3 regions of the Mesorhizobium sp. M8A.F.Ca.ET.207.01.1.1 genome follow, and region 1 is predicted to be linked to each of the others. Evidence: riboswitches for the same ligand, from Rfam matches in the RefSeq annotation. Region 1 holds a riboswitch; each other region holds the start of a gene.
What was found. Region 1 has a riboswitch for thiamine pyrophosphate ahead of thiC (phosphomethylpyrimidine synthase ThiC). Riboswitches for the same ligand answer to the same signal wherever they lie in the genome.
Positions count from the first base shown of each region.

Region 2: another riboswitch for thiamine pyrophosphate. It lies ahead of thiC (phosphomethylpyrimidine synthase ThiC); the one in region 1 lies ahead of thiC (phosphomethylpyrimidine synthase ThiC).
Region 3: another riboswitch for thiamine pyrophosphate. It lies ahead of EN850_RS15005 (YkoF family thiamine/hydroxymethylpyrimidine-binding protein); the one in region 1 lies ahead of thiC (phosphomethylpyrimidine synthase ThiC).

Region 1 is NZ_SRUS01000014.1:85,536-88,808, reverse strand. Features, by position in the region: gene EN850_RS30345 (metallophosphoesterase) at 1-443, opposite strand, end outside; gene EN850_RS30340 (hypothetical protein) at 935-1,198, shown strand; TPP riboswitch at 1,516-1,632, shown strand; gene thiC (phosphomethylpyrimidine synthase ThiC) at 1,736-3,273, shown strand, end outside.
Region 2 is NZ_SRUS01000012.1:5,268-8,540, forward strand. Features, by position in the region: gene nadC (carboxylating nicotinate-nucleotide diphosphorylase) at 1-508, shown strand, start outside; partial or broken gene EN850_RS37300 (biotin synthase) at 657-758, shown strand; gene panD (aspartate 1-decarboxylase) at 874-1,326, shown strand; TPP riboswitch at 1,435-1,551, shown strand; gene thiC (phosphomethylpyrimidine synthase ThiC) at 1,657-3,273, shown strand, end outside.
Region 3 is NZ_SRUS01000004.1:535,799-539,071, reverse strand. Features, by position in the region: gene EN850_RS15010 (ABC transporter permease) at 1-703, opposite strand, end outside; gene EN850_RS15005 (YkoF family thiamine/hydroxymethylpyrimidine-binding protein) at 743-1,351, opposite strand; TPP riboswitch at 1,342-1,455, opposite strand; gene EN850_RS15000 (formyltransferase family protein) at 1,765-2,799, opposite strand; gene msrA (peptide-methionine (S)-S-oxide reductase MsrA) at 3,150-3,273, opposite strand, start outside.

The DNA of each region.
Region 1 (3,273 bases):
CTGAAGTGCACGGGTTGGTCCACGGGAACGGTCTGCCAACCCAAGCGGGCGGCTAAACTCGCCATTTCGCTGAATTTCTCAGTCGGTCCAAGTTCGCGCGCGTCATCACGGTTCACATCGTGATTTCCCGGTACGAATATCAACGGAAGCGCCTTTGAACTGCGTCCCTGTGCGCGGCAGAGCAACGTGAAATGCTGGAATGCCGAAGCAATGAAGGTCTTGTCGCCACGGCTCGTGAAATCCCCCATGAAGGCGATCGTATCCAAGGGCTTCGAAGTCGTCAGCCGCCGAAGTTTCGTCAAGACGGCACGCAGCGAAGACGCGCGTAGCTTCTGCGTTATTTTCGGAGCGAACTTGCTATCCTTGGCATCGATGTTGCTAGAGGAAGGATGCCAGTCCGGATAGTGAATATCGCCTACTTGAAGGATTCGCACCCGCCGCATAACTCGCCCCCCTGCCGAGAGCCATAGACTAATCCGTTCGCTTTTGCCAAGCGCGAACGATCATCCGCAGTGTCCTTAACGAGGTAGCCTGCACTTTTCGAGAATTGCCACGGCGGCTATTTTTCGGCTGTGAAGCACACGAGACCCGTGACGTGAGACCCAGTTGCTCAATGCCCAGTTGCTCAATGAGCTTTCTTACGAATAAGGGAGAATTTCCGCGGCCGGACTATCTCTGAGCGAGCGTGCATGACTGCCAACGGAAGGTCTTGCACGCACCCTTGCGATCTTGAGCAATGGTCGCCATGACTTTCTTCTTGCAGGCTTTTGAGTGGCCCAGCCTGCGATCACCAGACCCCACCGATTCTAAAGAGCGTGGCAGATGGGATAGTCGAGGTTGCCCGTGCACAGTCACGCTCAGGGCTTGCGCCGCCCAGAGGACACGCTGAAAAGGCAGATTGGGGCGCAAGCACGCCATTCACGAGAGGTTCGACATGAAGACCATGCAAGAAAAAGACATTCCGGCATTCGTACAAGCAGTTGTGGACGCCGGCTGCAAAATTTGCGCGATTGGCAACTTGGGATACGTCTTTGGCGATGCTGATTTCACGCCAGCGCAACGGAGGGCCGTCGAGCCACAGCTGCGTAGGATTGCTGAAATCTACGGCGAACGCGATCATCTCATGAACGAGATAGCTGTATATCTGCGGTCGATCGGACGCCATGTCGAGGTTGAGCCGAAGACAGGTATTTCCTGATGGCCGTGATCGCGAGAAGCCGTCTTCCAACCTCTGAATCCTAAAGGAGGTGACCCCCAAGGCCGTTCGTCACCTTCGACCAGAATAACCACATCCGTGACCGCCTGAGCTACTTGGTCGATACGCGCACATGGCCAATACAGTTTCTCCATCCTTCACGAAGCGAATGAGGCTTTGGCCATTCAGCCCCGGTCTACGGGGCGTGACTTGTCCCCGATGCATGCGCGAGCTCTCCGCCCGGCTGGCCGCCGGTCGTCGCCACCGGCCGAAGGCGCCCGAATGCGCTTGACAAGATAGCGTCAGCCCGTTCAACCTAAGGCATTCACCAGGGGAGTCCCGGCAAGGGGCTGAGATACTGCTGGCTTTCGCGGCGCAGTGACCCGTTGAACCTGATCCAGTTCATACTGGCGTAGGGACGGTGCAAGCGCTTTGCGGGAGTTTACGCCCGAGGTCCTGTTGCAGCAGGTCTACAGAAGCGTCTTTTCATCCTTCCGGCACAGAACTGGGTCTCCAATGCATGAGCAAAGGAGCCTCACGATGAATGCCCTCACCCCCGCCGTATCGACGGGACCACTGCCCGCCTCGCGGAAAATCCACAAGCCCGGCGTCCTCTACCCGCAGATCAGGGTGCCGATGCGCGAGATTTCCGTCCATCCGACGGCCGGCGAACCGCCCGTCACCGTCTACGATCCGTCCGGCCCCTACACCGATCCATCAGTCGAAACCAGCATCGAAAAAGGCCTTGCCCGGCTTCGCCACGAATGGGTCACGGCGCGTGGCGATGTCGAAGCCTATGACGGCCGCCACGTCCGGCCGGAAGACAATGGATTCGCCACCGGCGAGCGCCTGACACCGGAATTTCCGATACGCAATCGGCCGCTCAAGGCCAAGCAGGGCAAGGCGGTGACCCAACTTGCCTATGCGCGCGCCGGCATCATCACGCCAGAAATGGAGTTCGTAGCCATCCGCGAGAATCTCGGCCGCGAGGTGATGCGCGGCAAGCTGCAACGCGACGGCGAAGCCTTCGGCGCGGCGATCCCAGATTTCGTCACACCCGAATTCGTGCGCGACGAGGTGGCGCGCGGGCGCGCAATCATTCCCGCCAACATCAATCATCCCGAGAGCGAGCCGATGATCATCGGTCGCAATTTTCTGGTCAAGATCAACGCCAACATCGGTAACTCGGCTGTCACATCGTCGATGGCCGAAGAGGTCGAAAAAATGGTCTGGGCTATCCGCTGGGGCGCGGACACGGTGATGGACCTGTCGACCGGCCGCAACATCCACAACATCCGCGACTGGATCGTGCGCAATGCGCCGGTGCCGATCGGTACGGTGCCGCTCTATCAGGCGCTGGAAAAGGTCAACGGCATCGCCGAGGATCTGAACTGGGAGGTCTACCGCGACACGCTGATCGAGCAGGCCGAGCAAGGCGTCGACTATTTCACCATCCACGCCGGCGTGCGGCTGCACTACATCCCGCTGACCGTCGACCGGGTCACGGGCATCGTCTCGCGCGGCGGCTCGATCATGGCCAAATGGTGCCTGCACCATCACCGGGAGAGCTTCCTCTACGAGCATTTCGAGGAGATCTGCGACATCGCCAGAGCCTATGACGTCTCCTTCTCGCTCGGCGACGGCCTTCGTCCCGGTTCAATCGCCGATGCGAACGACGCGGCGCAATTCGCCGAACTGGAAACACTTGGAGAACTCACCAAGATTGCCTGGGCAAAGGACTGCCAGGTGATGATCGAAGGCCCGGGCCATGTCCCCATGCACAAGATCAAGCAGAACATGGACAAGCAGCTCGCAGTGTGCGGTGAGGCGCCGTTCTACACGTTGGGGCCGCTGACGACCGACATCGCGCCGGGCTATGACCACATCACCTCAGGGATAGGTGCCGCCATGATAGGCTGGTTCGGCACCGCAATGCTTTGCTACGTCACGCCGAAAGAGCATCTCGGCCTTCCCGACCGCAACGACGTCAAGATTGGCGTGATCACCTACAAGATAGCCGCCCATGCAGCCGATCTGGCGAAGGGCCATCCGGCAGCGAAAACCAGGGATGATGCCCT
Region 2 (3,273 bases), on a different contig from region 1:
ATTGATCGTCGCGGCGGTCCGCGGCCACGGCGCAAGAATCGTCTGCACGCGCAAGACGACGCCTGGATTGCGAGCGGTCGAAAAATATGCCGTGCGCGCCGGTGGCGGCTCCAATCATCGTTTCGGTCTCGACGACGCCATCCTGATTAAGGACAACCACATCGCCATCGCTGGCGGAATTCGCATGGCAATCGAGCGCGCGCGATGCAGCGTCGGCCACCTAGTCAAGATCGAAGTCGAGGTCGATACGCTAGCCCAGTTAGAAGAGGCTATGGCCCTCGCCCCAGACGCCGTCCTGCTCGACAACATGTCTGTCGACGAATTGCGCCAAGCAGTGGCGATGGTTGCCGGCCAGGCGATTACCGAGGCGTCGGGCAGGATAACGCCGGCGACGGCTCCAGCCGTCTCCGCGACCGGTGTCGACCTGATCTCCATCGGCTGGTTGACCCACAGCGCGCCAATCCTCGATATCGGGCTCGACTCCGCGAAATTTGTCCGTCGGGCCTGACAATCGGCGGTCGACCGGACGCTTTTTCGACCCAGCCCGCCAAGTTCAAAGGTGCCTAGGTCGCCCAATGCAAGGGGAACAGGATGGAAATGCACGCAGCGATTTCGGAAAAACCATGCGTGAAGCTCAATCCTTCGACGGCCACCGGATGTGGACCGTGGAAGCTGCTCGGGCGCTGCATGACGCGCCTTTCAACGACCTGCTGTTTCAAGCGCAAACCGTTCACCGCCGGAATTTCGATCCCAACAGGCGGCGGCGGGCGCTGGTCTCAGCGGCGGCGCCCTCGTCGTCGGAATCTAGCGGGGTAACCCGGCCACCCAGAGGATGGCGGGACGATTCATCCATGATGATAGGAAACAGGACCATTGCGAAAACTAGTCGCTGGCAAGCTGCACGGCATCTACGTCACCGAAGCGAACCTCAACTACCATGGATCGATAACGCTGGACCCTGACCACTGCGAAGCAGCCGGGATCCTGCCGATGGAATTTGTGGAGATTTGGAACAAGAATTCCGGTGCGCGGATTTCGACCTATGTCATTTTCGGCGAGCGCGGCTCACGATGCTGCATCCTCAATGGTGCGGCTGCCCGCACCTGCCAGCCAGACGACCAGATCATTGTTTGCAACTCCATATACCTGGACGAAGCGAATATCACCTCGTTGAAGCCGCGGATCATCACCTTCGACCAGGACAATCACATACTCGATCGCCTGAGCTACTCCGTCGATCTTGACGCACATGGGCGTTACAGTTTCTCGATCCTTGACGAGGCGAATGAGCCTTTGGCCATTCCTGCGCTGGTCTCCGGCGCGTGACTTCCTCTCGAGATTTGCCCGTGCTTTGCGCGGGGTTTCATTAGTCGCCGATCACCGCCGCAGGTGGAAATGCGCTTGACAAAGCAGTGTCGGCTCGGTCAATTCGAAAACATTCACCAGGGGAGTCCCGGCAAGGGGCTGAGATACTGCTGGCTATCGCGGCGCAGTGACCCGTTGAACCTGATCCAGTTCATACTGGCGTAGGGACGGTGCAAGCGCTTTGCGGGAGTTTACGCCCGAAGACCTGTTTTCAAGCAGGTCGACCAAAGCGTCTTTTCATCCTTCCGGCACAGAACTGGGTCTCCAATGCATGAGCAAAGGAGCCTCAAGATGAATGCCCTAACCCCAGCCGTCTCAACGGGACCGCTGCCTGCCTCACGGAAAATCCACAAGCCCGGCGTCCTCCATCCGCACATCAAAGTGCCGATGCGCGAAATCTCCGTCCATCCGACAGCGGGCGAGCCGCCCATCACCGTCTACGATCCGTCCGGCCCCTATACCGACCAGACTGTCGAAACCAGCATCGAAAAGGGCCTCGCCCGGCCTCGCCACGAATGGATCACGGCGCGGGGCGATGTCGAAGCCTATGACGGCCGCCATGTGCGGCCGGAAGACAATGGCTTCGTCACGGGTGAGCGCCTGACGCCGGAATTTCCCATTCGCAACCGGCCGCTAAGGGCCAGGGCCGGCAAGGCGGTGACACAGCTTGCCTATGCGCGCGCCGGCATCATCACGCCCGAGATGGAGTTCGTCGCCATCCGCGAAAACCTCGGCCGGGAAATCGCCCGCGGCAAGCTGCAACGCGACGGTGAAAGCTTCGGCGCGGCTATTCCCGATTTCGTCACGCCGGAATTCGTACGCGACGAGGTGGCGCACGGGCGGGCGATCATTCCAGCCAACATCAACCACCCAGAGAGCGAACCGATGATCATCGGGCGCAATTTCCTCGTCAAGATCAACGCCAATATCGGCAATTCCGCTGTCACTTCCTCGATGGCCGAAGAGGTCGAAAAAATGGTCTGGGCGATCCGCTGGGGCGCCGATACGGTGATGGACCTGTCGACCGGCCGCAACATCCACAACATTCGCGACTGGATCCTGCGCAATTCACCGGTGCCGATCGGCACGGTGCCGCTTTACCAGGCGCTCGAGAAGGTCGGCGGCATCGCCGAGGACCTGACCTGGGAGGTGTACCGCGACACGCTGATCGAGCAGGCCGAACAAGGCGTCGACTATTTCACCATCCATGCCGGTGTGCGGCTGCATTACATCCCGCTGACCGTCGACCGGGTCACGGGCATCGTCTCGCGCGGTGGCTCGATCATGGCCAAATGGTGCCTGCACCATCACCGGGAAAGCTTCCTCTATGAGCATTTCGAGGAGATCTGCGACATCTGCCGCGCCTATGACGTATCCTTCTCGCTCGGCGACGGCCTTCGTCCGGGCTCGATCGCCGATGCCAATGATGCGGCGCAATTCGCCGAGCTGGAAACGCTCGGCGAATTGACGCAGATCGCCTGGGCCAAGGATTGCCAGGTGATGATCGAAGGTCCCGGCCATGTGCCGATGCACAAGATCAAGGAGAATATGGACAAGCAGCTCGCTGTCTGCGGCGAGGCGCCCTTCTATACGCTTGGACCACTGACGACCGACATTGCGCCGGGCTATGACCATATCACCTCAGGCATTGGTGCTGCCATGATCGGCTGGTTCGGCACCGCCATGCTCTGCTATGTCACGCCCAAGGAGCATCTCGGCCTTCCCGATCGCAACGACGTCAAGATTGGCGTGATCACCTACAAAATCGCCGCCCATGCCGCCGATCTGGCGAAGGGCCATCCGGCAGCGAAAGTCAGGGATGATGCCCTTTCCCGCGCGCGCTTCGAGTTCCGCTGGGAAGACCAGTTCAACCTGTCGCTCGACCCCGAAACCGCGCGGTCCTTCCAC
Region 3 (3,273 bases), on a different contig from region 1:
CGCCGACGGCGGCGAGCACCAGGTCGGGACGGAAATTGTTTTTGGCGTTGAGCATGTAGATGCCCAGCCCTTTGGCCGCGCCCGCATATTCGGCGAAGATGGCGCCGACGACGGCATAGGTGATGGAGATCCTGAGGCCAGCGAAGAAATAAGGCAGCGCCGAAGGCAACCGTGCCAGGATGAAGACCCGCCAGCGCCCTGCTCCCATGGCGCGCAGCATCTGCCCGATCTCGACCTCGGTAGCCTCGTAGCCCTGCACCAGGGCCACCAGCATCGGGAAGAAGGTGACCAGTGCCACCAGCATGATCTTGGGCGTCAGCCCGAAGCCGAACCACAGCACCACCAATGGCGCGATGGCGACCAGCGGCAAGGTCTGGCTGACTATGAAGACAGGAAACAGCGCGCGCCGCAAAGGCTGGAAGAAGTCGACCAGCATCGACAGCGCGAAGGCGGCGCTGAGCGAGCAGGCAAAACCGATCAGCGTGGCGCGGATGGTGGGAATGGCGTTGTCGAGCAGCGCGTCACGATTGAGCATCGCCTGTTCGAAGACGCGCGAGGGTGCCGGCAGAACCGTCGGCTTGATGCCGGAATGGTTTGCGTAGAGTTCCCACGCCACGAGCACCAGGCCGATCGATATCACGGCCGGCGCCGCCTGGGCGAGGAAGCCCGCGAGTTGACGCGGGTTGAACGACGATGAAGCCACGAGAGGATGACCTTGACGGCGCGCGTCGGCGCGAACGGTTCAAACGGCAGTGGGACTGTTGGCCGAAACCGTGACGTCGAGGGTTACGTGGCCGGCGCCTGGTCCGAAGCGGCAGAAGGCTTCGTCGAGCGCCGAGAAGATCGCGCCGGCATCGCCGCGCAGCTTGGTGCAGAAATTCTTGGAGCGATCGTAGACGCCGGACTGCTTCAGGAAATCGATGCAGCCATAGATCTCGTCCATGTGGTCGTCCGTGCCCATCACATAGAGCGAGAACTGCGCCGCCGCTGGCTGCCCAGTGGCGGGCGCGCCGCGCACGGCGGAAATGGCGGCTTGCTTGCGCGGGCCGAGTGGCCCGGCAGGGCCGCCAAACGTGTCGGAGCGGCAGATCGGATCGTCCGGCTCACCTGGGCAACCACGCGAAATGGTCGCCGACAGCACGCAATGCTTACCGCTGCCAGACGCAGCCACGAAAAGGTCGCGCAGCGCCGGGAATAGCACCTCGGGGGGCCCGACCAGCAAGGTCGAGATGTCGTCGGTCTCGATCCTGAGCTTGTCGCGATACGGATCGAGCGCGCCGAGCGCACCCAGGATGACGCCGACAAAATCGTCGGCCATGGGATATAGGGAAACCTGTGCGCCTGAAAACATCGCCCGCCTCGCTCCGCTGGTATTACCCAGATCAGCTTCTAGGGTCTGTGGGCTTGCCGCCCCCGTCTCAGCCCCGACCGTACGGAGCACCCCTGTGGATGGCGGCGTTAAAGCACCATTCGATCGGTTGGGGAAGCTGTTTTTTCAGCAAGCTGCGCCAAAAGCATTGCGCCAGCGCAGGCGCAACCGGGTGTTGACGGCCCGGAATTTGTCTCGATCCGGGCGCAGCCAACAGCCCGACCATCACGCCGGGCGACATGAAATTCCAACGCGGACCAGAATTGCCCGACCAGCACGCGGACGGATGCCAATGGCAGGGCGACCGCGCCGACCGTGAACGACAAGAACTGCGGTAAGTAGTTTTCGCAGCAGGAAAAGCGCGGACGCAAGTTCCGCCATGCGCATTGGCTTCACTATCCGCCACGACCGGCCGGCGGTACCTCTGGCGCCGATTCGCTGGCTACTTTGCCAAACACTCTTATTTCGGGGCACGGTTTTCCGGCTTTTGGCCGTGCGAATGCGGCGTGGATTTTCATCAACCGTTTGAGCAGGCGGCCATAGGTGAGGTATCGAACCCGGCCATTGGCAAGATCGAACTCCACCCTCCCCCATCGCCTGACCGGCCTCTTTCCAATTGCCGGACCCAGTCGCGCGATCTGAAAGGCCAACCGGACCTCGCGGCCGGCAACGTCCAGATAGATACCGGGATTGCCGCCCAGGACGTGCCACAATCGGGCAACGTGCTCGATCGACATGTCGGATGAAATCGCCATGTGGTTCCGCTCAAGTCGCGCCCAGACGAAATCACCGGTTGGCTGCCGCGTCCCGGACACCAAATCCTCGCAATAGGCTGGCGCCACCTCGCGCACCAACGCGCGCATCGCGGTCGCCACGCTGTCGGCCACATCCCGCCGCGTTGCCCAGTGTGCTTCGCAGAACGGCACCTGTCCGAGGATGTCACCGTCATCGAAATTGGCGGACATCTTGTGCAATGTCACGCCGCCATGGACGGCATGCTGGCCGTCCGCGACCAGGCGATGGAGAGGATGCGGACCCCGGTAGTTGGGCAGCAGCGCTGGATGAAAATTAAGCCCGCCCTTGGGAAAGAGGCTGAGCAGTTGTTGTGGGATCAGGGTCGGGAAAGCGTAGCAGATCAGTACATCCGCGGCGACGTCAGGCAATTGCCGGCCAAGCTCGTCCCAGTCGTAAGGCCGGCCGAATTCGATCAACTTCACCGGTGTGTTGCCGAGATAGCGCCTGAGCAGAAGCTGGCGCCTCAGCCGGCGCCGAAAATTGCCAATGCTGAAGCCTCTGGATGGGCGCTGAAAGCCAGGCACGATGATCGCGCCAATACGGTTTCCCGCCTCCACCCACCCGGAAAGCAGGGGCCCGGTGTAAGCAGAAACATCCAGGATGAAAACTGCATTGAGCTGCCGGGCGCCGGCCACAGGCTCGAAAGAAATCATCTTTTCAAATCCGGCGGGGCAAGACATCGCCCGGCAATCCGAGCACCGTAACGAACCGGTCCAGTCACTACCAAAAGACCGGCCGAGCCGTCAGCCTGGTTTGGGAGAAAGCGGTCCTGCCGCGGCGACACTTGAGAGCCTTTCCCGCTTCACCAACACAGGTTTTTCGTAGAGTTTCCTCATGCTCCCCCTGAAATCAATCAACCCGCGCAGTTGGTCAGCAGTGCCGCGGACTGTCAACCGCCGGGCGGGGCTGACAGCCGCTATTGATATGGCCTCGCGGCAATCGGCGGGCGCTTAAACCCACTGCCGCAAAGACTGATCCGCGAGCCTTATGAAACGGCCTTTTCACGAACCGGCAGTTTCCAACCCGGCCTGACGAAATGGCAGGTGTAGCCGTTCGGATACTTCTCCAGATAATCCTGGTGCTCGGGCTCGGCCTCCCAGAACGCTCCG